DNA from 2 places in the Acidovorax sp. T1 genome. Region 2 is predicted to be linked to the other one. Evidence: riboswitches for the same ligand, from Rfam matches in the RefSeq annotation. Region 2 holds a riboswitch; the other holds the start of a gene.
The links. A riboswitch is a leader RNA that binds a small molecule or an ion and turns the genes downstream of it on or off. The one in region 2 is predicted to bind S-adenosylmethionine.
Positions count from the first base shown of each region.

Region 1: it holds a riboswitch for S-adenosylmethionine, as region 2 does, so the genes downstream of both, CCX87_RS07715 (DUF3293 domain-containing protein) here and CCX87_RS20215 (ABC transporter substrate-binding protein) in region 2, are expected to answer to the same signal.

Region 1 covers NZ_CP021648.1:1,615,192-1,626,518, reverse strand. Annotated here, with positions in the region: gene pglZ (BREX-2 system phosphatase PglZ) at 1-1,978, shown strand, start outside; gene brxD (BREX system ATP-binding protein BrxD) at 1,975-3,285, shown strand; gene CCX87_RS07720 (DEAD/DEAH box helicase) at 3,282-5,315, shown strand; SAM-I-IV-variant riboswitch at 5,325-5,431, shown strand; gene CCX87_RS07715 (DUF3293 domain-containing protein) at 5,461-5,889, shown strand; gene CCX87_RS07710 (hypothetical protein) at 5,992-6,213, shown strand; gene CCX87_RS07705 (hypothetical protein) at 6,343-7,293, shown strand; gene CCX87_RS07700 (hypothetical protein) at 7,290-7,790, shown strand; gene CCX87_RS07695 (hypothetical protein) at 7,787-8,419, shown strand; gene CCX87_RS21080 (hypothetical protein) at 8,436-9,194, shown strand; gene CCX87_RS07685 (hypothetical protein) at 9,336-9,644, shown strand; gene CCX87_RS07680 (DUF6880 family protein) at 9,668-11,095, shown strand.
Region 2 covers NZ_CP021650.1:61,328-78,999, forward strand. Annotated here, with positions in the region: gene CCX87_RS20195 (MBL fold metallo-hydrolase) at 1-216, shown strand, start outside; gene CCX87_RS20200 (VOC family protein) at 345-893, shown strand; partial or broken gene CCX87_RS20205 (FAD-dependent monooxygenase) at 921-1,697, shown strand; partial or broken gene CCX87_RS20210 (IS91-like element ISPps1 family transposase) at 1,887-3,254, opposite strand; gene CCX87_RS20215 (ABC transporter substrate-binding protein) at 3,182-3,895, opposite strand; SAM riboswitch class I at 4,196-4,300, opposite strand; gene aroA (3-phosphoshikimate 1-carboxyvinyltransferase) at 4,447-5,760, opposite strand; gene CCX87_RS20225 (metal ABC transporter solute-binding protein, Zn/Mn family) at 5,911-6,534, opposite strand; partial or broken gene CCX87_RS20230 (IS91-like element ISPps1 family transposase) at 6,710-7,672, opposite strand; partial or broken gene CCX87_RS21715 (UGSC family (seleno)protein) at 8,702-9,208, opposite strand; gene CCX87_RS20240 (isocitrate lyase/PEP mutase family protein) at 9,423-10,376, shown strand; gene CCX87_RS20245 (NAD(P)/FAD-dependent oxidoreductase) at 10,409-11,659, shown strand; gene CCX87_RS20250 (tripartite tricarboxylate transporter substrate-binding protein) at 11,662-12,309, shown strand; gene CCX87_RS20255 (IS91-like element ISPps1 family transposase) at 12,490-14,037, opposite strand; partial or broken gene CCX87_RS20260 (FAD-dependent oxidoreductase) at 14,146-14,751, opposite strand; gene CCX87_RS20265 (Tn3-like element IS1071 family transposase) at 14,883-17,672, opposite strand, start outside.

The DNA.
Region 1 (11,327 bases), on a different replicon from region 2:
CAGTCTCGGCCAGGCAGCGATCCGCCTGGAGCGCTTCGTCAACGGCAAGCACGTCGGTGTTGCCGAGGGGCGCGCCTGGGCGCGCGCCGCAGAGCAAGTCGTTCGACTGACCGGGCTGGACGCGTCCCGTGCGGTGCTCGACCGGGCCGATGCACTGCTGCGCGACCTGCGCGTCATCGATTTTGCGCACCTCAGCGACGTGCTGCCGGCCGCGCTGGATCAGCGACTGGAAGACTTTGCGCTGGCACTGACCGCCCATGTGGCAGAGCCCTCGGAAACCAATCTTGCCCAGGTTGAGCTGCAGGCCGACCGCGCGCTCCGGCACACATTGGTGGCGGCTCAAAAGCCTCGCATGGAACGCGTCGAGATGGCGCGCCGATTGGCACGCTGGCTGATGAACGCCACGCCGACCGCTTCATCCTTGCAGACTGCCGTGGCCTGGCAGTCTGACCAAGGCGCCTTCGTCGACTGGGCGCGCTTTCGGCTGCTAGGAGGCGACGAGCTGCCGGACTTGTCACAGGCCTACAGCGCCTGCCGCGAAGCCGTCATCGCGCGCCGAAATGCTTTCGCCAAGCCATTCGCACAGGCGCTGGTGCAATGGAACGCCCAGAAGCCGGCGCCTGAGGGTCGGATCATCCCGCTGGAGTCGGTGCTTGAGCATGTGCTGGCACCGATCGCCGCCGCCCACCCCACCCTGCTGCTGGTGATGGATGGTTTGAGCACCAGCATCTTCCGGGAGTTGTTCGCCCGGATTGCCAGCCATGGCTGGGCCGAGATGGTGCCTTCCAGCCTGGGACAGCCGCTGGCTGGTGTGGCTGCACTGCCAACGATCACCGAGGTCAGCCGCGCCAGCCTGCTGTGTGGGCGTCTGACCGTCGGCGCTTCAGCGCAAGAGAAGACCGGCTTTGCGACAAACGCTGCCCTGCTGGCACACAGCCGCGCGGACGCCCCGCCCCGGCTGTTCCACAAGGGTGACTTGGCGGATGCGACCAACCTGGCGCCCGAGGTGCGCGCCGCCATCGCGAGCACCCAGCAACGTGTGGTGGGCGTGGTCTACAACGCGGTGGACGACCATTTGAGCGGCCCGGATCAGTTGCATCAACGCTGGGCACTGGAGGACCTGCGGCTGCTGCTGCCTTTGCTGCGCGAGGCGCGCGAAGCGCGTCGGGTGGTGGTGATCACGGCCGACCATGGGCATCTGCTCGAAGACGGCACTACGCAGTTGCCCGGTGGCGAGAGCGACCGTTGGCGCCCGGGCAAGAACGCCGAGACGCCCAACGAACTGGCGGTCAGCGGGGGGCGCGTGGTCACCTCCGACGGATCGAACGCGGTGGTGTGCCTGTGGGGCGAGAGCACACGGTATGCGGGTCGCAAGAACGGGTATCACGGTGGGCTGTCGCCCCAGGAAGTCACGGTGCCCTTGAGCGTGATCGTGCCGCTCGGATTCAACCTGGCCGACTGGACCCCGGCACCGCCGGCCCCACCGGAGTGGTGGGAACTGCCGCCCATGCCGAAGTCGTCAGGTGTGCAATCGGCAGCCGCTGCAGCACCAAAACCAACGCGGCGCAAACCGACAGCACAACAAGGGCAGCCCCAGTTGTTCGAGCCGGTCGATCTGCCGCCACCAGAGGCTGCAACCCCGCCCGTAGCTTTGGACTGGATCGGCGCCTTGCTGGGCAGCCCGATCTATGCGTCTCAGCGGCAGTTGGCCGCGCGCGTGGCGCCGCCCGACGACAAGATGCGACTGCTCCTGACTTCCTTGTCCGAGCGTGGTGGCAAGCTGTCCCGGGCAGCTCTGGCGACCCGACTGTCGTTGCCTGAGGTTCGGATCGGTGGCTTGCTCAGCGCAGTCAGGCGGCTGTTGAACGTCGACCAGGCGTCGGTGCTGACCGTCGACGAAACCGCGGGTACGGTTGAACTCAACGTGGTGCTGCTACACCAGCAATTCCGGCTGCCCGGCCAGGGAGGCCAACGATGATCAGTTCCGCACGCCGGGAAGACATCGTGAGCGCCCTGCGACGCGGCACGGTACCGAGCAGCGGGCTGGATGCGCTGGCCGTCGGGATCGATACGTTCGCGCCGACCCTTGACGACGAGCTCGAATCGGTCAGCGCCGGCCGCGGCGGCTTCAAGGCGGTCCGAGGTGAGTACGGCACCGGCAAGACCTTCTTTGGCCGCTGGCTGCAGGAGCGGGCTCGTACGCGCGGCTTCGCAGCCACTGAAGTGCAGATCAACGAGACCGAGACACCGTTGCACCGCCTGGAAACGGTCTACCGCCGCCTGGTCGAACACCTCGGCACCGCCGACACGGCAAGTGGCGCATTTCGGGGCGTGATCGACGGCTGGTTCTATGCCCTGGAGCAGGATGTGCTGGCAGACGCTTCGGTGGACGCCAGCGACGCGGAGGGGCTTCTGCTGCGCACGAACGCGCTGATGGAGGCCAGGCTGGGCGCCATCAGCAAGACGGCGCCGGCTTTCTCTGCAGTGCTGCGAACCTATCGCCGCGCCCTGGCAGCCGGGGACGGCATGTTGGCGGATGGGCTGATCAGTTGGCTGGCAGGACAGCCGAACGTGGCCGCGAGCATCAAGCGTGCGGCGGGCATCAAGGGTGACCTCGATCACTTCGGCGCCACCAACTTTCTCGTCGGCCTGCTGACCATCCTGCGCGACAGCGGCTTCTCTGGCCTGGTGATGGTGCTCGACGAGGTGGAAACGCTGCAGCGCATGCGTACCGACACCCGCGAAAAGGGGCTGAACGCCTTGCGTCAGTGGATCGACGAGATCGACGCTGGCCGCTATCCGGGGCTGTACCTGGTAATCACGGGAACGCCCGCGTTCTATGACGGCCCGCAAGGGGTGCAGAGGCTCGCCCCGCTGGCGCAACGGCTGCATGTGGACTTCGGCACCGACCGGCGATTCGACAACCCGAGAGCGGTCCAGATCCGCTTGGCAGCCTTCGACCACACCTCGCTGCTCGCGGTTGGACGCCGGGTACGAGACATCTATGCAGATGGGCGTCCTAACGAGCAGCGCCTTCGGGCGGTGGTGGACGACAGCTATCTGGACGCCCTTGCACGCGCGGTGGCCGGCGGGCTGGGTGGCAAGGTCGGTGTCGCGCCCCGGCTGTTCCTCAAGAAGCTGGTGTCGGATGTGCTGGACCGCGTGGACCTGCACGAAGACTTCGACCCCCGCAAGCACTACACCCTCACGCTGGCCGAGACCGAGATGTCTGCGACGGAGCGGGCTGCGGCGAGTGCGGCGTCCGTGGACGATATCGAGCTGTGAACGAGTTCGAGCAGCTGCACCCATCGCTGCAGTACCACGTTGTCAACACGCTGGGCTGGAGCACGCTGCGACCGACGCAACTGGCAGCCATTGCGCCCATTCATGCGGGCTCACACTGTTTGCTGCTCGCACCGACCGCCGGGGGGAAGACGGAAGCCGCTGCGATTCCGATGCTGTCGAGGATGCTGACCGAGGCCTGGCCCGGGACGAGCGTCTTGTACATCTGCCCGATCAAGGCGCTGCTGAACAACCTGGAGCATCGGCTCACCCACTACGCCGGGCTGGTGGGTCGGCGTGTGGAGGTGTGGCATGGCGACATCTCGCAGTCCCGCAAGAACCGGGCGCTTCGAGATGCGCCCGACATCCTGTTGACGACACCCGAATCCATCGAGGCCATGCTGATTTCGGTGCGGGTCGATCGGCCAGCATGGTTCGGCAACCTGCGTGCCGTGATCGTCGATGAACTGCATGCGTTCGCGGCGGACGACAGAGGGTGGCACATGCGCTCTGTGCTGCATCGGCTCGACCAGTATCTGGAACGACCGCTGCAACGCATCGGTCTGTCGGCAACGGTCAGCAACCCCACCGAGTTGCTGGCCTGGTTCGCACCCAGCGGTACTCGCGCCGTGGTGGGCAGTGCATCGGTGAGCACGGAGGCCGACGTCACGATCGATCATGTGGCATCGCTCGAAAACGCAGCCACAGTGATCTCACGCCTGCATCGGGGCGAGAAGCGGCTGGTCTTCTGCGATTCACGAAGCAGCGCCGAGCAGTTGAGCAGCATGCTGCGCGCCAAGGAGATGCGCACCTTCGTGAGCCACGCCTCCCTCAGCGTTTCCGAACGCAGGCAAGCCGAGGCGGCATTCACGGAGGAGAAGGACTGCGCCATCGTCGCCACCTCAACACTGGAGCTGGGCATAGATGTCGGTGACCTCGACCGCGTGATCCAGATCGATTCGCCGTCGAGCGTGTCGTCGTTCCTGCAGCGCATGGGCAGAACCGGCCGACGCGCAGGCGCCCTACGGAACTGCCTGTTCCTGACGACCAATGACGACGCGTTCATGCTGGCCCTGGGTGTCACCAAGAAGTGGTCGGAAGCATGGGTCGAAGCGGCGGTGCCACCGGCCGAGCCCTGGCCCATCCTCGCGCAGCAAGCACTGGTTCTGGTGTTGGAGCGCGGCGAGGTTCCAACGCTGGAAGTGGTCCAGCTGCTTCACGGATCGTTTCCAGAGCTGGCGACGGACGACATCACGGCGCTGGTTGAGCACATGGTGGAGAAGCAGTTTCTAGACCGTTCCGAGGGCGTGGTCAGGGTCGGACCTGAGACCGAGCGCGTGTATGCACGCGGCCACTACCGCGACTTGCTCGCCTCGTTCAGCGGATCCATGTTGCTGACTGGTCGGCATGGGTCGAGCGAGGTGGGCTACATCGATCCGACCGTTTTGACGGGTGAGCAGGACAACCGGCTCCTGTTGCTGGCGGGTCGCAGCTGGCGTGTCACCGAGGTGGAGTGGTCCAAACGAATCGTGTGGCTGGAGCCGGCACGGGAAGGTGGCAAGGCGCGCTGGATGGGCGGGGCGCGCAGCCTAAGCCGCGATGTTTGCCAGGCTATTCGAACGGTGCTCGCCACAGGCGCCCCGCCAATCGTCACCTTGTCGCAGCGTGCAAGGGCGGCCCTTAGTTCGCTAACCGACGAGCTGCCAATGACGGTGGGAACGCACTTCGTGATGGCGCGATCTGATGCTGCACCCGTACGTACCTGGACCTTTGCCGGCACGCGCGCCAACCGCACGTGGGCGCACCAGGCTTCGGTCGGTGGTCAGAAGGTTCGATTCGATGCCATGAGCGTTCACGCGCCAGCATCGCTGCTGGCCGATGCAGTGCCGGGGCAGTTGACCTTGACAGACGCTGAGATTGCCACCTTCGCCGAGTCGGTCAAGTTCGCCGAATGCGTGCCACGAGGTCTGCTCACCCGCACGATTGTCGCGAGGAACTTCGAATCACCGATTCGATGGGAGCCGGCGGCGTAAAGTAGAATTTGGGCACATTTGGAATTGGGTCGACGCCCATGCCAACCTGCCTTCCCGGGCAAGGTGGAAACGCGAAAGCGGATGCGGCTCCTACTGGAGCAACGAAGCGGGTACAGCGTCGGCCCTCCCACAACGGAGGGCTTTTTTGTTGTTCGAATCAATCATCGACGCTGGCACCGTGCAGGCCTTTCGGGAGACCGAGTACAGGGTGCATGGCGACGAACCGTTCACCCTGAAAGTGGGCGAAACCTGCTCGGCGTTGGCCGCCGCGCACAAGCGCCACCGGGTCGAATGCAGCGCGTACATCACGGCCTGCAACCCCTTCAGCCAGATCCTCGACGACGAAGCCAATGCCGAACGGCATGCCGCCCTGGGACGCGAAATCAGCCAGCGCAGCCTTGCCAGCATCGAGGGAATCGGCCAGCACCCGTCCAATCAGTGGCCCGGTGAAGCGAGCCATCTGATCTTCGGCTTGACCTTGGAGGCGGCCAAGGCGCTGGGGACACGGCTGGAGCAGAACGCGATCGTCTGGGCGGGTGGCGACGCCGTACCGCAACTGATCTTGCTGCGATGAAATCACGGGCTGGTCAGCCCACCTTCAAGGTGAACGACCGGGGGGATTTGATCCAGATTGCCGCCCCCGACACATGTCAAAGCGGCTAAACAGGAGAAGTACATGCGTTCACTCATCCAGGCCACCCCGGCCTACGAGCTCTCGATCGACATCACCACCTCGGCGCACGGCCACAGCCTCCGGCTGATCAGCTTTGTGCCAACGGCTCGGCGCCCCGAGGATCAGGTCAAGTTCCAGGGCGTGTTCAGCACCGCGGAGCTCAAGTCACTTCGCGACGCATTGGACCAAGCACTGACCCCGGAAGCTGACAGGCTCATCCAGTGAGCTTGTCGATGTACAGAATGATCTTCAGCACCCGCGGGTTGGTCAAGGTGCGCCGCGCTGGCGCATCGAAGCACAGGAGTTGCCCTCCTGAACGGCCGAGCAGGGGCAGGTTTTGATCGGGGAGAAACCATGTTTTGGAACAAGAAGGATGAACCCAGCCCACTAGGCGTGCCGCTCGGCGATCTGATGGTGATGCTGCAACCTACGTCGATCAAGGCAAGCCTGAAGGGCAATACCCTCACGGCCCGCCATGAGCACTACACGATCCGCATCGAGGTTGTGCCGCCCGAAACCCGAGAGTCGGAGAACGGGCCGATCCGCGCGGTGGTGCGCATGATCACCGAGTTGCCCAAGCCAATCTTGACCCTCTTCCAGGGCAAGGAGGCAGAGGCCACGGCGGCCTACAACGCGTTCGCCGCGTTGGGGTCCCTGTGCGCAGATCGCGGCAACGTCTACATCGGATCCAGGCTGACGATCTACGAAGCCGAGGACTCTTGGCGAACGCTGCACCTGCCGCTTCTGATGTTCACCACGATCTGTGGCACCGAGGCGATTCTCGGCGCGCTGCGCCGGACCATGACCAACGAAGGACAGCGAGGCGGCACATCGAAGTGGACTGAGCGCGACTTCGCGCAAGTCGAGGGATATCTCTCACAGATGTGCCTGTGCACCACCGGAGGCTTGGGTCTGACGGCCGAGTTCGGCTTGAACGAAGGCGCAGTGAGTGCGGCGGCCGGAGACCACAAGACCGCCTTGTTCCAGCTCATGGCCGATCAGCCACACCCAGAGCTGGGCGGCGGTTTGTTCTGCCTGCTGCAGATGCCGCACCAGCTGCAAGACGAGCACCGCCTCGAGCAGGTGTGCCTGCAGCTCAACAAGATGGAAATGGCCGCCCATGACCTGCCGCCGCACTTCGGGGCCTGGTGTCCAGGCAAGTTGGGCAACAACCCGGCCTACATCAGCTTCCTCCCGAACCCGCTGTACGCGGCCTCAGGTATCGCCGTCAACTCGGCCTTCTGGGCGATGAACCGCGCACAATGGGCAAACGCCATGTTGGCGTCACTCGGAGTGCGGGCATGACAGCGCAGATCGCTGAGAAGCTCCGCTACGAGGGTAAGGATGTGGCTATGTGCACCAACCCCCTCAGCGACTACTTCGCCATGGGCGGGGTCAATCCGCGCTTCGAATCGAATTGCACGGCGCTGTGGCGGGGCTACGTTGGTCGATGGGAAATCATCGATGGCCGGCTCTATCTGGTCGAGCTGCACGGCACCCTGGAGAGCGGAGACGAAGCATCGGTTGCCACCATCTTTCCGGAATTTCCGGACAGAGTTTTCGCCCACTGGTACTCGGGCACGATCCGCATCCCGCAGGGCAAGCAGCTCGAGTACGTTCACATGGGCTACGGCAGCACCTTCGAGCGAGACCTGTTTCTAGACCTGGAGCGTGGCGTCGTCAAGCACACCCGCGTACGCCACAACGGAACGGCAGAGTCCGAGAGCGCACCTGAAGGCTATGACGTTGGTGCCATGACAGTGTTTCCTCGGGCCAAGAAGGACGATGGGGAGGCCCCGTGATCTACCTGTATTGGTACCTGGGGATCGGCGCTGCGGTGCTTGCCGTTGTCTTTGGTGCGCACCGGCTGACAAAGAAGGACGAGCCGGAATCGCTTCATGACCTTCTCGACGCGGTCAACCCTGACCGCAAGAAGCTCTCGTACCGAATCCTGAATGACGTGGTGGCTCCGGTGCTCGCTGCCGTTGCCGTCGTAGTCGTCTGGCCCGCTGCTCTCTACATGAAGGGCAAGGAGATCTTCGGGAAAAAGAGCGTGTCTGCGCTGGACGAAGAGGGTGAGTTTGCGGTGGAGCGCAGTCACCTGCAGGAGCGTCTGCCTGTTCTTCAGATCGAGGCTCGCGAGGCGGTCACAGACCCGTTGGGTGCGGTCCCGGACCTGCCGTTCGGCCACCTGAATGCTGCTTGGAAGACCTTCGCTGAAAGCGTCGGAGCGGACGATGAGCTTTGGTCATTCACGGCGCCCTGGCAGACGACTTGGGGGCGCAGGGAAATCAGAACTGGATATGTCGTCGTGCGTGGCGGTGTCCCGGCCGCCCACTTTCTGAATATGTGGAAGGAGATCGAGGACGAGCCCGTCGACGGCCAGGCTCCAAATGCAGTCGGTGCCGACGGAACAAGGTTGTCAAGGTAGCAGGAAGGATTTGGGTATGCACGACATTGAGATGCACGAGATGACGGAAGCCTTCTTTCCGTGCTGGAAGGCGGCCGGCATCCACCTGAGCGATCAAGTAGACGGCGGAATCCAGTCCTGGCTGCGCGCACATCCCTACCCGCCGTTTCTGGAACACCTGTCGTTTCGCCTCGGCAATCAGCTGTACTTTGTCCGCATCGAGGACGCAGACGGCAAGGCTCAGGGCCCAGGCAGCATGCGCGGGCTTGCCGCCGCTGCCAGGGACGCCAACGGACACGCCTGCATCCTGCCGATGAAGAAGAAGCTCTTCGGTGGCTCATGGGTGGCAGACATGCCGGGCTGGGGCTTATTGAATGCAGAGACCAGAAAGCCGATCGACCCGGTATCCCTGGTCACGGACGAGAAGATCGAGATGTCGCCATGGGAGGTACATGACATGGCAGTTCAGGTGGTCAGGGACTTCCTGCAGAAGGAAGGCTTCGAGTTGATGTCCTGGCAAGGCAACCCTGAGGTCGATCCGTCGATCTGGTTCGTCGGCAAGACCAGAAGGCCTGAGTGGGTCGTCGTGCGGTCGGCCAAGTTTCCGGCCAGCAACGCCAATCGCCCGACCAACTGGGCTGCCATTGCAGATGGGTGCGCAAAGCTGAGTACCACTGGGCACTTCGCGTCGGTCGCTGTCGTCAGCGTGAACCAGCCCTTCGAGTCCAGTGAGGAGGTACCCGTACCCTTGTGGCGCGGGCACGGGATGCACATCCGCTTCGAAGGCTTGGAATGACACCGCCTAGCTCCATCGTTGCGGGGCCCGCTGCCAAAGGTAAAGAGGTCATGGTGAAGATCAGGGAGAAGCGCATCCGCTCCGAGAACGCGGTCGACTATTGATGCCGATGCAGGCAACTGGAAGCGAAGAACGAACACCGTGTACGTGATCGACACTCGACACTACCTCGACGACAAGGGCGACATCGGACCCGAGAAGGGGCCCGCCCGCAAGATGGCCGACTTCATCACTTCAGTGATCGCCCATGCGTCCGACTTCGACCGACCGGAAAGCACGCCCGGACCAGTCTGCTTCAAGTGCCGCAAGCGCGACAACCGCCGCGTGGACACCAGCATGACTGACGACGACTCGGTAGCCTGGCACTGCCCTGCTTGCGGCACCGAGGGACGTATCTCGAATTGGCAGGGGACGTTCTGGGACCTCAGCCACGGTATGCCGTCCGACTGACCGGGACTTTCGCCACCGTGACCATGCCACCCAAGCCGGCCGACGATCTTGAGTCTTTCCTGAAGTGCCAGGACCCATCGACGCTGGTGGCCGTTCTGATCGAACTGGCCAATGACCACGAGGCTGTGCAGGCGCGGCTCGCGCGGCTGCAGCTGGCCGACCGGCCGGACAAGCTCGCGGCCGGTTTTCGGAAGACGCTGACCGCCTGGCGCCGTTCGTCCAAGTTCTTCAGCTACCGCGAGGCTGGCGAGTTCGGGCGCACGCTGGAAGCCTGGCTGGACCAGGTCGATCGCGAGCTGTTGCCGAAGGATCCCGCCGCCGCACTGGCGCTGTTCGAATCGTTCATCGAGGCCGACGGTGCCTTCTTCGAGCGTGCCGACGATTCCGACGGCTGCATCGGCGACGCGGTGCGCGCCGCATGTCGGCATTGGCTGCAAGCCGCCTCCCAGTGCGAGGCACCCGCGAGCGAGTGGCCAGGCCGGCTTGTGCGGCTGGTCAGCGACGACCAGTACGGCGCTCGCGAAGAACTGCTGCGCCGCGCGGAGCTGCTGCTCGACGAGACAGCGCTGCGCGCACTGGTGGCGCAGTTCGAGTCCCGCATGGCCAGCGCCCTTGCCGCCCCCGCAAGCGGCGACGGTCCTGCGTACGAGGTGTTCAAGATTTCGGCCGCTTTGTCGCTGCTGGCCGAGGCCCTGCATGACCCAGACGTCAAGGTGCGCGCCGTGCTGAGCTACAGCCCGCAACCCAACGCGATTCAGCAGAAGGACTTCGCCGAGGCCTACCTCGAGGCCGACCGTCCGACCGATGCGTTGACCTGGCTTCAAGGGCCATGGGGGCACATGGAGGACACCCGGCAGAGCCTGGAATCCGACGCTCTGGGCCGCCTCGGCCGGTACGGCGAGAGCTCTGCCATCCGGCAGCGCCTGTTCGAGCGATCGATCTCCGTGTTCGACCTGCACCGCTGGCTCGAACACCTACCCGAAGCGTCCAGGCACCAGGCACTGGAGCGAGCCCGTGAGCTGGCGCTGGGACACGACGACCCGGCGGCGGCGGCCACGCTGCTGATGGACATCGGCGACGATGAAGCGGCCGAGGCGATGCTGCTGGCCGAACCGGCCCGCATACGCGGCGACAACTATGGTGCGCTGGTGCCGCTGGCGAAGGCGTTGCAGGCCCACCAGCGCTTGCGTGGCGAAACCGCCATCTACAGGGCGCTGCTCACGGCCATCCTCACCCGGGCCTATGCCCGTGCCTACGGGCATGCTGCCCGCTACTGGGCGCGGCTGCGGGAGATCGCCGCCACAGGCATTGGCTTGTTGCCGCTGGAATCGCACGACGACTTCGAGGCCGCGATCCGGTCGCGACACGCGCGCAAGTCCGCGTTCTGGGCGCACGTGAACGGCAAGCGCAGCGACCGCGCCGATGAGGACGAGCACGGCAGCGACGCATAGCGGACCGGCGATCGAAAGCGCTTATCCACGGCCGCGCGATCGGCGCCTCACACGCAAGACTCGCGCGGCGGTGGGTAAGCCGTCTGGCCCGCCACTGCGGTACCCGCTGTCAGCCGTGCTGACGGCCCTGTAGCAATGGGCTTGCCAATCTGGCAGCCGGAGACGGCCGCCGCGTTGGCTGCTGTTGCAGTCCGCATGATGTTGGCGCAGCATCGGTCCGTTTGATTTCTCG
Region 2 (17,672 bases):
AACGTCAAGGCCGGCGCTGAACAAGGCGAAGACCTGCGCAAGGTGTACGAGCGCACCTTTGCGGCGATGCAACCCAAGTACGGCAACTGGGTCATCTTCAACCACTGCATGCCCTTCGACGTGACCCGCGCCTACGACGAAGCCACGCAGTACCCCGACCCGCGCATCTGGACGGCCGAGCGCGACGTGGCCATGTGGCAGGCGCTGGAAGGCTGACGCCCGCCAGCCCGCGCCACCGCACCCAGGCCAGCCGCTGAGGTTGGCCGCCCCAAATTCAAAGCTTTTTGAGCCTTCCACGCAGGAAGGACGGCATTGTTCGCTCTCAATTTTGAAGGAGACACCCCATGAAACTCGAACGCATCCACCACGTGGCCTACCGCTGCAAGGACGCCAAAGAAACCGTCGAGTGGTACGTCAAGCACCTGAACATGGACTTCGTGCTGGCCATCGCCGAAAACCAGGTGCCCTCCACCAAGGCCCCGGACCCCTACATGCACCTGTTCCTGGACGCGGGTGCCGGCAACATCCTGGCCTTCTTCGAGCTGCCCAACTCGCCCGCCATGGGCCGCGACACCAACACCCCCGACTGGGTGCAGCACATCGCCTTCAAGGTGGACAGCGTGCAGACGCTGGAAGACACCAAGGCCCGTTTGCAGGCCGCTGGCGTGGACGTGATCGGGCCCACCGACCACACCATCTTCAAGAGCATCTATTTCTTCGACCCCAACGGCCACCGCCTGGAACTGGCCGCCGACGTGGGCACACCCGAGATGTACCAAAAGCTCGACGAAGTGAAGTGGGACATGCTGGAAGAGTGGTCCCAGACCAAGCAGGCCCCGCAGCACGCCGCCTGGATGCACGAGCGCGAGTTCAACCCCGCCACCCAGGCCTGAGCCCGGCCCCGCACGCGAAAGCCGCCCATGCTCCAAACCTACACCTACCCCGAATTTGCCTACCGCCAGAGCCCCGAGCAGGCGGCGGGCGAGGTCAAGCGCCACCCGGTGGTCATCATCGGCGCGGGCCCCATCGGCATGACCCAGGCGCTGGACCTGGCCGCCCGCGGCGTGGCCAGCGTGATCCTGGACGACAACAACACCGTCAGCATCGGCTCGCGGGCGGTGTGTTACGCCAAGCGTCCGCTGGAAATCTGGGACCGGCTGGGGCTGGGTGAAGGGTATGCCGCGCGCGGCATCCAGTGGAAAGTGGGCAAGGTGTTCTTCCGCAACGACCTGGCCTACCAGTTCGACCTGCTGCCCGAGGCCCACCACAAGATGCCCGCCATGATCAACCTCCAGCAGTACTACCTGGAGGAAGAGCTGGTCAAGGCCTGCGACGCCCACCCGCTGGTGGACCTGCGCTGGAAGCACAAGCTGCTGAGCCTGGAGCAAACCTCGGGCACCGGTGACGACGTGGCCACGCTCACGGTGGAAACGCCCGACGGCGTGTTCAAACTGCAGGCCGACTGGGTGATTGCCGCCGACGGTGCCAACAGCGACACCCGGCGCATGGTGGGCGCGGACTTCACCGGCCACTTCTTCCAGGACCGTTTTCTGATTGCCGATGTGGTCATCAGCCAGACCGAGTTCCCCACCGAGCGCTGGTTCTGGTTCGACCCGCCCTTCCACCGCAACCAGAGCGTGCTGCTGCACAAGGAGTGCGACAACGTCTGGCGCATCGACTTCCAGCTGGGCTGGGACGACGGATAGGAAATTCAACCGCATGAGGCCAAGTATGGCACGAGTTTTGGGCCTCGAAACACGTTCGGCCAAGGAAGGTTGAGCGCTCGCTTGCCGCTCAATGGCAAGAGCTTGGGAGGCAGTATGCATTTGGGCCTGGCGCGCGCGCAGCTGCTTCCCCGCAGCGATGGATACCGCCGCTTCACTGGGTCACCAATTGACGCGCTGGTCTACCTCGTCGGGTTGAGCTGCCAGATCCCAATCCGGCTCGCCTTGCGCACCATCATCCACCGGCGCGTCGCAGCCCTCCCACAGCGGTGGCCCGCGTGCCGGGGTGATGTGCGGGGGGGCAGACTCCACCCCGATGTGGTTCAGGATGTGGCGGATTTCGGCGCTGTGGGTGATGAAGGCAATGATGCGCATCTGCCCACCGCACATGGGGCACAGCAGCGGAAATGCCTCGTAGATGCGGGCAATCAGCACCGCCCACAAGTAATGCGCCGCTCGCTTCGGGCGTGCTTCAGGTTCGGGTGTGGGTGTGGCCGCGTTGCCCGGCGCCGCCACCCCAGGTACGCCCGCGCCAGGTTGTGCAGTCTCCACCGTGGCTGGTTGCGACGCAGCAGGCTGAGCCAGCGCCGTTACCGCCGCTCTCAGCGGCGAGTTTGGTGCCAGCACACCAAAGTAGCGGTGCCGGTGGGTGCGTGGCGGTGGCACCAGCGCGGCGATGCGGTCGATCAGTTCCAGCGGTGTGAGGTGCAGCTCATCTGCCTTGGCACCACGCTTGTCACTGGTGGGCTCGCTGCGCTGTTTGGCACAGCGGTACACCAGTTTGCTTCCCTCTTTGCGTAGGCGCTCCATGGAAAACGGTGGACGCGCGCAATAGCGCAGCAGCCGCTCCAGCGCAGCGCGGTCGTGGGCTTCGATGCAGACACCGGCGTCCACCGAGAAGCCGCTGTGTTTGTAGCCCAGCATGTCTTTGGCGTCACAGTTCTCCAGCAGGCCCCGAGCAACGAAGGCGCGCAGGATGCGTTTTTGCAGTGTGGTCTGCACTGGGGCCACGGTAGCCGCATCGATGCCGGTGGCCGCGTGAAAGATGACACCCGGCGATGAGATTCGAGGGGTCGCATCAGCATCGCCCTCGCCCTCCACTTCCTCAAACACCCCGTCCACCACACAAACGTGGAAGTGGACGTGTTCATTGAGGCTGGAGCCGAATCGGTGAATGAAGGCGATGGCACCGATGTGCAGGCCTGCCTTGTCCATATGGGCCGCACCGGGGCTGTGGGTCTGCAGAGTTTGTGCGATCACCCGCAGAAAGATGCGCAGCACCATGCTCAGCACCGCTCCGTCGCGTTGCATGAAGTACCGCAACCTCTTGGGCACGGAGAGCACCCACTGGCGCACCGGCAGGCGGGGGAAAACGTGGTCGCTCAGGTGTGCCGCCGTCTCCACCATCCGCCGCGTGGTGCACGAGGGGCAGACTCCCCGGCCTTTGCAGGAGAAGGCTACAAAGTAGTCGTGCCCACAGTCGCCGCAGCGAGCGCGGGCAAAGCCATGGGCAAAGATGCCGCACTCAAGGCGACCTGCGGTGACGAGAACGTGACGACGGCGGTGAGATCGTCGGTCGTCTCAATGGTCTCGATCAGCCCCCAGAGCTCGATGTTCGAGGAGGAGTTCTCGGCGGTGGTGACCCACTTCCACGTGAAGACGATGTCGTTCGACGTGACGGGCTCGCCGTCGTTCCAGAGGAGCCCTTCCTTGAGCGTCAGCGTGACTTGCGTGAGGTCTTCGGAGAGCGTGCCATCCTCGACGGACGGGACGCTGGCGAGGAGCTGTGGGCCGAGCGAGCCATCGGCGAAGTAGGTGAGCAGCGGCTCGAGGACAAGGCTGGCGGCGTAGACATCCTTGCTGCCGGTGGAGCGATGCGTGCTCAGCACCGACGGCGCCTGCGACTGGATGATGCGCAGCTCGCCGCCGGCGCCGCGGGTTTGCCCCTCGGTGCCGTCATCCGGGAATCCGGCAACCGGCGAGGCGACGGGCGACGCCGCGTCGCTCGGCGTTGCGCTTTGGGCGGCGACCTCGCTGGCGATCACGTTGGCCGCAGCGAGTCCGACGCCAAGCGCGGTCGCGCGCTGGACGAAGTCGCGGCGGGAGAGATCACCGGCGCGGAAGCGGTCGACAAGACGGCGGAGCGGCTGGGTCGATGGAGTCTGACTCATGACAGGGGTCCTTCGTGCTGAGCGGCATCGGACGACTCGGTCGTGATGCCGGGATCGGTCGACTGGGGCGCGGCGAACGCGTCGAGTCGCTGCGCGTAGATGAAGAAGATGAAGTCAAGGTCAGAGGTGACAGGGATACCAGGCGGGGGAGGTGAAGAAGAGTCGTTCCAGCCATGGCTCGGCGAGATGCCTGATCCCGGAGCGGAGCCGATCGACGGATGTGGCGAGGGTGATTCTCACGAAAAAGCCTCCTCATCGTGGGGACGACGGGAGGCAGACCACCCCTGACGGTGTGGCGCTCCCTCATCTCCCAGGATTCCCTGCCGGACTTAGCACCTTCCCGATATGGATCGGGGGGTTGCTGGGGCTTCATTGGGCCGGTCCCTCTGCCCCTCTGGATGAGGTCGTGACAGGCTTCGCCTGTCTGCAAGAAACTGTATCTGGTTCCCGGGGGAGAGTCAATAGTTCGAGGGAAGCGTCGAAACGCGAGCCGGGGAGGAGACGATCGTCTCCTCCCCGGCTCGTATCTGACGTGATGGGCAGTGATGGGGTTATTTCACCAGCTCGCCGAGGCGGTCGAAGTAATCCGGGAAGGTCTTCGCCGTGCACCCCGGATCGAGGATCGTCACGCCCGGCGCGCGGAGGCCCGTCAGCGCGAAGCTCATCGCCATGCGGTGATCGTCGTAGGTATGCACCTCCGCCGGCGTCACCGGCTGCGGATGGATCGTCAGACCGTCCTGGAACTCGTCGACCACCTGCCCGAGACGACGCAGCTCCGTCGCGACATCCGCGATGCGATCGGTCTCCTTGACGCGATTGTGCGCGACTCCGCGAATCGTGATCGGGGCGTCCGCGTACGGCGCGATCGCGGCGAGCGTCTGCGCCGTGTCCGAGATCACATTGAAGTCGAAGTCGCCGCCGTGCAGCACGCCATCCTGAGGACCGCGGACCGTCGTGGAGGTCTCCGTCATCGTGACCGTCGCGCCCATCTGCTCGAGCACGCGCACGAACTGGAGATCGCCCTGCGTCGAACGCGTGCCGAGGCCGTTCACCCGCACCTCGCCGCCCGTCACCGCCGCCGCTGCGAAGAAGTACGACGCGTTCGAGGCATCCGGCTCGATGTGATAGTCGCGCGCCGCGTAGCGCTGCCCCGGCGCGACGCGGAACGTCTTCCAGTCGACATCGTCGATCTCGGTCTCGACCCCGAACGCGCGCATCACGTCGGCCGTGATCGTGATGTACGGCTTCGAGACGAGCTCGCCCTCGACCTCGATCGTGACGCCATCACGCGCGTACGGTGCGGCGAGGAGCAGTCCCGTGAAGAACTGGCTGCTCAGATCGCCCGGCACCACGGCGCGTCCCCCGGCAAGGCCGTTCGCGCGCACGATGATCGGCGGCGCGTCGGTGCCGGCCTCACTCGTCGCGTCGACGTCGAGCTGACGGAGCGCGCTCAGCAGCGGACCGATCGGGCGCTGACGCATGCGCGGCACGCCATCGAGCCGGTAGGTGCCGTGGCCGATCGCGAGGATCGCGGTCAGGAAGCGTGCCGTCGTACCGGAGTTGCCGATGAACAGATCCGCCTCCGTGGCCGGGAACTGGCCGTCGCCCCCATCGACCTCGAAGCGATCATCCTCCGGGAACGCCTCGACGTCGATGCCGAGCGCGGCGAGCCCCTCCGCCATGTAATGCGTGTCATCGCTGAAGAGCGCGCCGGTCAGCGACGAGTGCCCGTTCGCGAGACCGGCGATCGGGAGCGCGCGGTTCGTGATGCTCTTCGAGCCGGGGACGCGGGCAGTGCCGATCACCGGTTGCGTGACCGGGATCATCTCGATGCGATCGGGGGCGGTGGCGGTCGAGGATGCCATGAGGTGCTGCTCTCCAGGGAATAGGGCATGGTGACGAGCGTGCGTGGTTCGCTTTCCTAATCCTACGCGAAATCGATCGGGATGCGAAACGGCCCGGATCGTCGTCGATCCGGGCCGTTTCGCGAGGGGATAGCGGGAGGGAGCGCGGCGTTACTCGCCGAGAATGGCGCTCACGATGGCGTTCGTGTTGAACGTGATCATCTTGATGTAGGTGTCGCCATCGGAACCCGCCTCGCCGAGTGCGTCGGTGTAGAGTTCCGGGCCGACAACCACGCCGGCCTCGGCAGCAATGGCCTCGATCACGGCCGGATTCTCGATCGTTTCGGCGAAGATCGCCTTGACGCCGGAATCCTGGATCTGCTGGACGAGCTCCGCGACCTGCTGCGCGGATGGTTCTGCCTCCTCGGTCGTCAGGCCGAGGACCGTGCCGACGATCGTGAAGCCGTAGGCATCGGTGTAGTAGCCGAGAGCATCGTGCGAGGTGACGAGCTTGCGATCCTCCTCCGGGATCTTCGCGACCTCGGACTTCACCCATGCGTCGAGGGTCTCGAGCTCGCCGAGGTAGGCCTCGGCATTCGCGGTGTAGGCATCGGTGTTGTCCGGATCGGCGGCGATCAGCGCGTCACGGATCGTGCCGATGGCGATGATCGCGTTCTGGACGTTGCCCCAGATATGCGGATCGGTGTCGCCGTGATCGTGCTCGTCGGCGGGCGTTGCCGATCCGTCCTCATGGTCGTCGTGATCGTCCTCGCCCTCCTCGTACGGATAGGAAATTCAACCGCATGAGGCCAAGTATGGCACGAGTTTTGGGCCTCGAAACACGTTCGGCCAAGGAAGGTTGAGCGCTCGCTTGCCGCTCAATGGCAAGAGCTTGGGAGGCAGTATGCATTTGGGCCTGGCGCGCGCGCAGCTGCTTCCCCGCAGCGATGGATACCGCCGCTTCACTGGGTCACCAATTGACGCGCTGGTCTACCTCGTCGGGTTGAGCTGCCAGATCCCAATCCGGCTCGCCTTGCGCACCATCATCCACCGGCGCGTCGCAGCCCTCCCACAGCGGTGGCCCGCGTGCCGGGGTGATGTGCGGGGGGGCAGACTCCACCCCGATGTGGTTCAGGATGTGGCGGATTTCGGCGCTGTGGGTGATGAAGGCAATGATGCGCATCTGCCCACCGCACATGGGGCACAGCAGCGGAAATGCCTCGTAGATGCGGGCAATCAGCACCGCCCACAAGTAATGCGCCGCTCGCTTCGGGCGTGCTTCAGGTTCGGGTGTGGGTGTGGCCGCGTTGCCCGGCGCCGCCACCCCAGGTACGCCCGCGCCAGGTTGTGCAGTCTCCACCGTGGCTGGTTGCGACGCAGCAGGCTGAGCCAGCGCCGTTACCGCCGCTCTCAGCGGCGAGTTTGGTGCCAGCACACCAAAGTAGCGGTGCCGGTGGGTGCGTGGCGGTGGCACCAGCGCGGCGATGCGGTCGATCAGTTCCAGCGGTGTGAGGTGCAGCTCATCTGCCTTGGCACCACGCTTGTCACTGGTGGGCTCGCTGCGCTGTTTGGCACAGCGGTACACCAGTTTGCTTCCCTCTTTGCGTAGGCGCTCCATGGAAAACGGTGGACGCGCGCAATAGCGCAGCAGCCGCTCCAGCGCAGCGCGGTCGTGGGCTTCGATGCAGACACCGGCGTCCACCGAGAAGCCGCTGTGTTTGTAGCCCAGCATGTCTTTGGCGTCACAGTTCTCCAGCAGGCCCCGAGCAACGAAGGCGCGCAGGATGCGTTTTTGCAGTGTGGTCTGCACTGGGGCCACGGTAGCCGCATCGATGCCGGTGGCCGCGTGAAAGATGACACCCGGCGATGAGATTCGAGGGGTCGCATCAGCATCGCCCTCGCCCTCCACTTCCTCAAACACCCCGTCCACCACAGCGCCTCCCGCCACGAGCAGCGTCAGGTCATCGGGTTTCTCCGAGATGGGCACCATCGTATCGGGGCCGATCTCGCCCAGCTCGTGCGCACGCCCCGTCTTCATGCGGTCGAACTCACTTCCGCGGGACCGGCCGGCGCGCATTTTCGATTCCTCCCAGAATCGCCGCTTGGCGTCTGCCTTGCTGAGTCCCGCTCTCGCCATGAGCTGCGCGTGCTGCGGTGCGAGTATCAGCCACGGCGCACCGCCGTAGATATAGTCGCTGCTCGCGGGATACTGCATCGTGTCCGCGATCATTGCGATGACGTCGTCAGCGTCGCGCGCCGTGATGTTCATGTTCCAGGTGCCGAGCGCGCCCACGACGGTGACGGTGCTCTGTTCGGCGCGGTAACCGCGCTCGACATGCAGCGGCTCCCATGGCGAGGCGCCTTCGTTCTCCGCGCAGCAGAAGGTGTACTTGCCCGGCTGACCCTGTGTGGCCTTGTCCATGTCGCCGGGCAATCCACCCCCGATGTTCTGCAGGATGAGGCGCAGCGCCCGACCCAGCGTGCCGTTGGCCCACGTGCCGGGGCCGAGACAGTTGCCGCCGCTGTTGACGCCGAGCGTCTTCACGATGGGGCCGTTCAGGACGAGAAACACGGCGGACGGATTGGTCGTGACCTGCAGCGCCTGGAGATGGAAGTGCGGGTCCGCGACCGCTTCCGCCGCGGCAATCAGCACCGGCAGGTATTCCGGGTAGCAGCCCGCCATCACGGCGTTGATCGCGATGTGCTCCACCGTGGCCGCACCGAAACGCGGCGCAATGGTGGCGACGATCTCGTCGGGGGCGCGCTTCGTATGTTGCAGCATGCGGGCCACGCGCTCCTTCGTGGGCGGCATGATCATGAGGCCATCGGTCCAGCGCCGTTCCTGGAAGAGACGGTTGATGCCTTCCAGATCGTCCTCGGCCTCGATCAGCGCCGCACGCGGTACGGTGGCCTTGCCTGAAGCGGATGTCGCGGCGACTTTTTCACAGGCCAGCCGGGCAATCTCGTCGACGCAGCGTCCCGCGATCTCGCGCAGCTCCTCGCGGCTTCGCGTGCCGAAGGGATGTGGAATGACCGCGATGGGAAGATCCGCGGCGCCGAGCGCCTTCTGCTGCGCCCGCCCGAGCCCCTGAAAGCTTTCCGAACAGACCGTCATCGAGGCGATACCCTGCTTCGCCATCTCGACACTGTCGTGGACACTCCACGACGTGCAGGAGCCTCAGTCGCCCGAGCCCGTGATGACGACGTCGCAGGTGTCGGCGAGCTCGCGCAGCATCTCCGCCGGTGCGGGCATCGATGCGCTGCGCTTTCTCATCTTCACGACGCGCGCCACGCCGTAACGGGCGGGCAGCAATTCGGCAAGTTCGTCGACGAGATGATGGAAATTCGGTTTGGCGTTGTCGATGAAGCCGACGACCCTGCCGGCGAGCGTGTCGAGCGATACGCGCTGCGCAAGCCCTGCGTTGCCGCCCGGTGCGACCGGGTCGTAGACGAGCACGCTGTCTGACATGAACACTCCTCCGCGATTGTGGGCGAAAGTGGCAGGCCACCTCCGGCCGCCCTCATCCCCGACCCTTCACCCGGGGGGAGAAGGGGGGTGCGCAGAGCTTACTCTGCGAATGATCGGGAGCACGGTAACCGAGCGCTCCGGAAAGTGTCAAACGCACCGGGGCTGCGTGCGATAATCGATCGAAGAACCAACGCCCGTCACGGAGTCTCCCCGCATGAAAGAGACCAAGGCTGCGCTCATGCGCGCACTGCTCAAGGAAGGCATCGTCGTGTCGCCCGGCATCTACGACGGCTTCAGCGGCCGCATGGTGGAGAAGATGGGTTTCAAGGCCGCGGCGACCGGCGGCAGCGCCATCACGAATTCGCGCATCGGTCAGCCCGACATCGGCCTGATGTCGATGCTGGAAAACGTAGAGGCGTGCCGTCACATCGTGCGCAATCTCTCCATACCCGTCATGGCCGACGCCGACACGGGCTATGGCAACGCGGTGACCGTGCATCACACCGTCGAGTATTTCGAGGAGGCGGGTGTGGTCGGCATCAACCTCGAGGACCAGGTAAGCCCCAAGCGCTGCGGCCACATGCAGGGCAAGGAATTGATCGATGCACGCGAGATGGCGAAGAAGGTCGAGGCCGCCGTGCGCGCGAAGAAGGATTCCGACTTCATCATCAATGCCCGCACGGACGCGATCGCGGTGGAAGGGATGGAACGCGCCATCGAGCGGGCGAACCTCTACATCGCCGCGGGTGCCGACATGGTGTTTCCCGATGCGGTGCATTCGGAAGACGAGATCCGCCGCTTCGTCGATGCGGTGAAAGCCCCGGTCAGCATCAACATGGGATTCGCCATCCGATCCCGGCCCACGACGCCGCTGATCCCCATCAGGCGTCTCGCGGAGATCGGTGTCGCGCGCGTCACGATGGCGCGCATGCTGCCCTCCGCCGCCCTGATGGGCATGCACCGGGCGCTCGAGGTCCTCAGGGAAAGCATGGAGACGGGTGAAGTGCGGGACCGGCCCGATCTCATCTACGGCATGGAAGAGATAACCGACCTCGTGGGCTATGCAAAGATCGCGGAACTCGAATCCGCGTACCTGCTGGAAGAGCAGCTGGAGGCGAAGTACGGCGCGGCGAAGCCGGACTACGTGATACGAGAAAAGCAGTACTGACCGGTACATCCGGGGAAACGACAAAGGGAATCATGAGCGAGCAGAAACAGGACGTCGTGGTCATCGGCGCGGGCATCGTCGGCGTGGTGACCGCTTTGAGTCTCCAGAAGGAAGGCCACCGCGTGGCCATCATGGATCCCGATCCGCCGGGACAGGGCGCCTCCTTCGGCAACGCGGGGTCGCTCGCACCCGGATCCATCATCCCGCTGGGCATGCCGGGCACGTTCAAGCATGTGCCGAAATGGGTGCTCGACCCGCTCGGGCCGCTCTGCATCTCGTGGCATCACCTGCCGCGCGTGCTGCCGTGGCTTCTGCAGTTCTCGAAGTCGTGCAATCTCGAATCGGTGACGCGTTCGGCGAAAGCCATGCGCAGCCTCAACAAGGGCTCGGTGCACGATTACGCGCAGCTGCTCGGCGAGGCGGGGGCATCCGATCTGCTGCGTCGTGAAGGCATGCTGAATGTCTACCGCACCGAAGCAGGCTTCGCGGGCAGCGCGCTCGGCCGGAAGATCCGCACCGACAACGAATGTGAGGTCGTCGTCGTCAGCGAGGCGGACATACGGCGCATGGCACCGGCGCTGTCGCCGGAATATCGCTACGGCTTCATGCTGCCCGACGGCGGCCACGTGCGGAGCCCGCATCGCGTGGTGACGACGCTCTGCGATTACTTCGTCCGCAACGGGGGCACGCTGCTGCGTGAAAAGGCCATGGGCTTCGACGACGCCGGCGGCAAGGTCCGCGGTGTGAAGACGGCGAGCGGAGTGGTCGAGGCGTCCGCCGTCGTGCTGTGCGCGGGTATTGCGTCGCGTCCGCTGGCCGCGGCACTCGGCGCGCGTGTGCCGCTCATCGGCGAGCGCGGTTACCACATCGAGATCCCGACGCCCGGCGTGAAGCTCGACGTGCCGGTCACCGATGGCGAAGGCAGGTTCATCGCAACACCGATGGAGGGCGGCATCCGCATCGCTGGAACCTCGGAGTTCGCGCCGTACGGACAGTCCCCCAACTGGCGGCGCACCGAGGCGCTAGCGCGGCTCGCGAGGGGCATGCTGCCCGGCATCGACGTCGAGCCGCACAGCCGCTGGATGGGACATCGGCCTTCCACGCCCGATTCGATACCGGTCATCGGCCGTTCGCCGAAACTCGGCAATGCCTATTTCGCCTTCGGCCACGGACACTGGGGGCTGATGGCGTCTCCCGCCACCGGGCAGGCCATTGCCGCGCTCGTCGCGGGTCGCGACGCACCGTTCGACATCACCCCCTTCAACCCGACGAGGTTCGAATAGCCATGAATCGACAGGCGCTGGCGTTTGCTGCTTTGATCGTGACCGCACCGGCGCTCGCGCAACAGTACCCCACGCGCCCGCTGCGGTTCATCGTACCCTTCGCCGCGGGCGGCGGCGCGGATATTCTTGCGCGTTCCATCGGGCAGAAGCTGACGGACGAATTTGGACAGCAAGTCGTCGTTGACAACCGCACGGGGGCGAGCAGCATCATCGGCACCGAGGCCGCGGCAAAGGCGCCGGGGGACGGTTACACGATGCTGATCGTCGGCACCGGGCACGTCGTCAATCCGAGCATGTATCCGAAGCTGCCGTACGACACGCTGAAGGATTTCGCGCCGATCACGCAGCTCACCTCGTCCCCCAACGTGCTGATACTGCATCCCTCCGTGCCGGCGAAAAGCGTCAGCGAACTGATGACGCTTGCACGCAGCCGTACCGCGCCGCTCACGTATTCCACCGCGGGCAACGGCACGGCCGGGCATCTTTCGGCGGAACTCTTTCGCCTCACCGGCAAGTTCGAGCTGACGCACGTGCCATACAAGAGCGCGCCGCAGGCACTGACGGACGTCGTGAGCGGGCAGGTGCAGATGCAGTTCAGCAACTTGATGGCAGCGCTGCCGCACATGAAGACCGGCAAGGTGAACGGATAGGAAATTCAACCGCATGAGGCCAAGTATGGCACGAGTTTTGGGCCTCGAAACACGTTCGGCCAAGGAAGGTTGAGCGCTCGCTTGCCGCTCAATGGCAAGAGCTTGGGAGGCAGTATGCATTTGGGCCTGGCGCGCGCGCAGCTGCTTCCCCGCAGCGATGGATACCGCCGCTTCACTGGGTCACCAATTGACGCGCTGGTCTACCTCGTCGGGTTGAGCTGCCAGATCCCAATCCGGCTCGCCTTGCGCACCATCATCCACCGGCGCGTCGCAGCCCTCCCACAGCGGTGGCCCGCGTGCCGGGGTGATGTGCGGGGGGGCAGACTCCACCCCGATGTGGTTCAGGATGTGGCGGATTTCGGCGCTGTGGGTGATGAAGGCAATGATGCGCATCTGCCCACCGCACATGGGGCACAGCAGCGGAAATGCCTCGTAGATGCGGGCAATCAGCACCGCCCACAAGTAATGCGCCGCTCGCTTCGGGCGTGCTTCAGGTTCGGGTGTGGGTGTGGCCGCGTTGCCCGGCGCCGCCACCCCAGGTACGCCCGCGCCAGGTTGTGCAGTCTCCACCGTGGCTGGTTGCGACGCAGCAGGCTGAGCCAGCGCCGTTACCGCCGCTCTCAGCGGCGAGTTTGGTGCCAGCACACCAAAGTAGCGGTGCCGGTGGGTGCGTGGCGGTGGCACCAGCGCGGCGATGCGGTCGATCAGTTCCAGCGGTGTGAGGTGCAGCTCATCTGCCTTGGCACCACGCTTGTCACTGGTGGGCTCGCTGCGCTGTTTGGCACAGCGGTACACCAGTTTGCTTCCCTCTTTGCGTAGGCGCTCCATGGAAAACGGTGGACGCGCGCAATAGCGCAGCAGCCGCTCCAGCGCAGCGCGGTCGTGGGCTTCGATGCAGACACCGGCGTCCACCGAGAAGCCGCTGTGTTTGTAGCCCAGCATGTCTTTGGCGTCACAGTTCTCCAGCAGGCCCCGAGCAACGAAGGCGCGCAGGATGCGTTTTTGCAGTGTGGTCTGCACTGGGGCCACGGTAGCCGCATCGATGCCGGTGGCCGCGTGAAAGATGACACCCGGCGATGAGATTCGAGGGGTCGCATCAGCATCGCCCTCGCCCTCCACTTCCTCAAACACCCCGTCCACCACACAAACGTGGAAGTGGACGTGTTCATTGAGGCTGGAGCCGAATCGGTGAATGAAGGCGATGGCACCGATGTGCAGGCCTGCCTTGTCCATATGGGCCGCACCGGGGCTGTGGGTCTGCAGAGTTTGTGCGATCACCCGCAGAAAGATGCGCAGCACCATGCTCAGCACCGCTCCGTCGCGCTGCATGAAGTAACGAAGCCGCTTGGGAACCGACAGCACCCACTGGCGCACCGGCAGGCGGGGGAATACGTGATCGTTCAGGTGCGCTGCTGTCTCCACCATGCGCCGGGTGGTGCACGAGGGGCAGACTCCCCGGCCTTTGCAGGAGAAAGCGACGAAGTAGTCGTGCCCACAGTCGCCGCAGCGAGCGCGGGCAAAGCCATGGGCAAAGATGCCGCACTCAAGATACTTGGCAAACGCTTTGCGCACGAAGGGCTTGGGGGTGTGGTGGTCGCCCTGGCCGTCGAACTGACCCGCGCTGGCCAACTCTAGCCAGGTCTCGTAGTGCTCGGCTACCGTTTGGTAGAGCAGCGTGCGTTCGGGGTGGCGTGGGTTGTAGAGCTTGGGCTTGGAAGTGGCTGACATGAATACTGTACAAATGCACAGTATTCTGCGGCGATTGTTTGGGTACGCAAAGCACAAGGCCCGAACCGTCGCCAGTTCGGGCCTTGTCAGGGTAGCTTGGCTGCGGACTTACTTGCGCGCAGGCGGCACATCCGTGCAGCTGCCATGCGCCACTTCCGCCGCCATGCCGATGCTCTCGCCCAGCGTCGGATGCGGGTGGATGGTCTTGCCGATGTCGACAGCGTCCGCACCCATCTCGATGGCCAGGGCGATCTCGCCGATCATGTCGCCCGCATGCGTGCCGACCATGCCGCCGCCCAGGATCTTGCCGTGGCCCCGGCCAGCATGGCCGTCTCCTGATCCTGCTTCGGGGCTGTCGTCGAACAGCAGCTTGGTGACGCCTTCGTCGCGGCCGTTGGCAATGGCGCGGCCCGAGGCCGCCCAGGGGAACAGGCCCTTCTTGACCTTGATGCCCTGCTGCTTGGCCTGGTCTTCGGTCAGGCCCACCCAGGCCACTTCGGGGTCGGTGTAGGCCACGCTGGGGATCACGCGGGCGTTGAAGGCGGCGCTGGCCAGTTCCTTGTTGCCCTGCAATTCGCCGGCGATCACTTCCGCCGCCACATGCGCCTCGTGCACCGCCTTGTGCGCCAGCATGGGCTGGCCCACGATGTCGCCGATGGCGAAGATGTGCGGCACATTGGTGCGCATCTGGATGTCCACGTTGGGGTCTCCTCGTTTTCAGTGCAATAAGTGACGGTACGAAAAGCTAGCACTGGCGCGGAGGTGGTGTTGGTAGATCGTTGATTTCATTGACTTTCCTGTTCACTTTCAAATCTGCGATTCGTGGCGTCAAACCGTGGTCGGTTTCATCCATTGGTGCCAGTTATCGATGCATTTGGCCGCGAAGGCAGGATTTGGTCAGCATAGCGGTCAACCGGGAAGCGAAACACACCCCGCAAGTTGATGCTCTCCAGCCTGGTGGGCGCAATCTTCCCGATCAGTTCCGGTGGAATGACCTGGCGGCGGTTCGACCAGCGATCCAGGACCGCCTGCATCTGTGAGGTATTCCACGCCATCACGATGTTGGCCATCAGGCTCAACGCATCGGCCACAGCCTGCATTTCATCGACACGTTTGGCCTGCGCCGGGCTGATCCGGCCGGTATAAATGGCGCGCTTGAGGGCGTTAACAGCCTCGCCCCGATTGAGCACCCGGCGCAACTCGTTCCTGAAAGCGTCCTTGACAAAGTAGTCAGCCAAAAACGCCGTACGCAGCAACCGCCCCAATTGCACGCCAGCCTCATAGATTGGATCGCCCTGGGCGGCAGAACCGAACCGCGCAAGAGCTGCCACCGCACTGGCATGTCCGCTCATGACCGAGGCTGCCAGGTGCACCAGACTATCCCAATGCTTTTCGATCAAAGCGACGTCGACATTGGCTTCGCACACCGCAGCGATTTCTGCGGGCACTTTGGTGCCGCGTGGCACAAAGAGGTGGCGCTGTTTGAGTTCCTTCAACCGCGGGCAAAGATCAAAACCAAGCAAACGGGCATGTGACATGGCAAAGTCGGTGTAGCCATGGGTATCCACAGCAAGCTGGCTGGTCTCCAGCTTTTCTTGGCGGATGACACCTTCAATGGCCACGCTCGCCTGGCGCTCATTGAGCACAAAGGGCTGCGCATGGAAGATGCCCCACCGGTCTTTTACATGGGAGTAGATTCCAATGGAAGGTGTGTTGCGCCGAGGATCAAGCCGGGCTTGCCACACCCGTTTGGTGGTCTCCATGCTCATCATGTCAGAAGATGCCAAATCGGACCGCCCCCAGGTGGCGGCAATCGGGTGTCGCTGCATGAATTCCAGCACAGCCTGGCAGGCCTGGCTCAGACGCCGTTCGTCCCGCGCCCAGCGCATGGCCTGGCGAATGCTGGTGGCAGACAATTGCGGAATCATGCGCGCGCATTCGACCGCAGTCAGACTGGTGCCGTGGGCCATGATGCCGGCATAGACCATCAGCAGCTCGTCGGTAGAGCGCGGCTCACGTCCGAGCATGATCCAGCTAAAGCGCACCTGGGCGTCAACGGCCAGAATCACTTCCGGCAATTGAACCTCACCGATGCGGTGATCCAAAGCCGCGCGCAGCTTGGTCACTTCTGGGTCTTCGTCCTCTGCGGGCAATGGCGACAAATGGAGTTCATCATCCACGCGCAGTACGCCACTGCGGGCTGCAGCGGCCACCGCATCGACACCGGCAGTTACTCTGGCCAGCAAAGGCTTCAAGAAAGTGGCAGCCTTGCTGGGTAACGATAGACGGGCATAGTGTTTCTTGGACTCTGCCTGCCAACGCTCGTCCGTGAAGAACAAGCGCGCACGACCCCGAAAGCTCAGGCTGTGCTCAATCCAGACCGAGCCATTGCGCACCGCGCGGCGCAGGGCAAACAGGGTGGCCACCTCCAACGCCTGAAACGCCCGTTCCCGGTCTGGGCTGGAGATCGAAACCTGCCAGATCATTCCCAGACTTGGTGCCACCACTTCAACTGGCAGCTTTCTGGATCCTTTGAGATATAAAGCTTGCAGCTTGGCAAGGTACTCGATGGCAGGATGCTCGCCGGTGGCCTGCCAGGGCAGCTTTGCAATGGCGACGAGCAACGACCGCACGGGGCGAATTCCATCAATCAATCCCTCGCGGACCAGGGAGGCCCTGCTCGGTGGTTTGCGTTTCTGGGTTTCGGTGATCAAGGCTTCAAGACGGGCACGCAACTCAGCATCTGGCACCGCACCTTGCGCGCTCAAGGCAACAAGTTCGCCGAGCAGCGTTTTGTACATTGCGGCCCAATTGACGGTAGCGGGGACATCGGCGGCAGCCTGACGCCACAGATCGGCGATCCGGCGCTGCACCATAAGGATCAACTGGTCTGTGGTGGTGAACAGGCAATACCGAAGAAAGCATGCGACCTCCACGGTGCGCGCTGGCTCTTTGATCTTGGCTCCGGCTGAGGGCGGCCTGGAGACAAGTCGGCGCGCGTAGCGGCGCAAGATGAGATCGGGGATGTCTGCCAGGTGCTTATGAACGTCCAGCGTGTAAAGCAGGTCGATGCGCTCCAGTACCTCGCTGATTTGGCGGGTTGAGTGTTTCGCCGGTGCAGCCCATAGCCAACTCTGCTGGGTTTGTCCATCTGGGCGCAGCTCTGAAACTGAGGCTCGCCAGCGATCAAGTGTTGCTGGATCAACGCTGGCGGCGATGGCGGTGCCTGTTTCAACTTCAAGCTGGGCAAGTGCCGCCGCAATCAGTGTCCGAATTGCCCGCTCGTGCACGATCACCAGCTTGTTCTTGTACAGCCATTGACGCGCCCGCACGAGTAGCTGATCGCGGTCGGCGCAGCGCGCCACTTCGTCGCGCAGTTCACGTACCAGTGAGCGGCGCTGGTGCTCGCTCATCCACTGGAATCCAAGGACCGTGCAGGCTACTTGTTGGTGATCGAATAGCGTGCGCCCGCGTTCATACATGGCTCTCAGCGAGGCGACTTCTGGTGCTGCAATGCCAAGCTCGTTGCCAAGGTGGCGCCACAAGGCTACTGGAATTACCCGAAAGGCACCGAGCAAACGCCCACTCATGCGCAGGAAACCAATATGGAGCGCCAGACCAAGCTTGTGGGAATC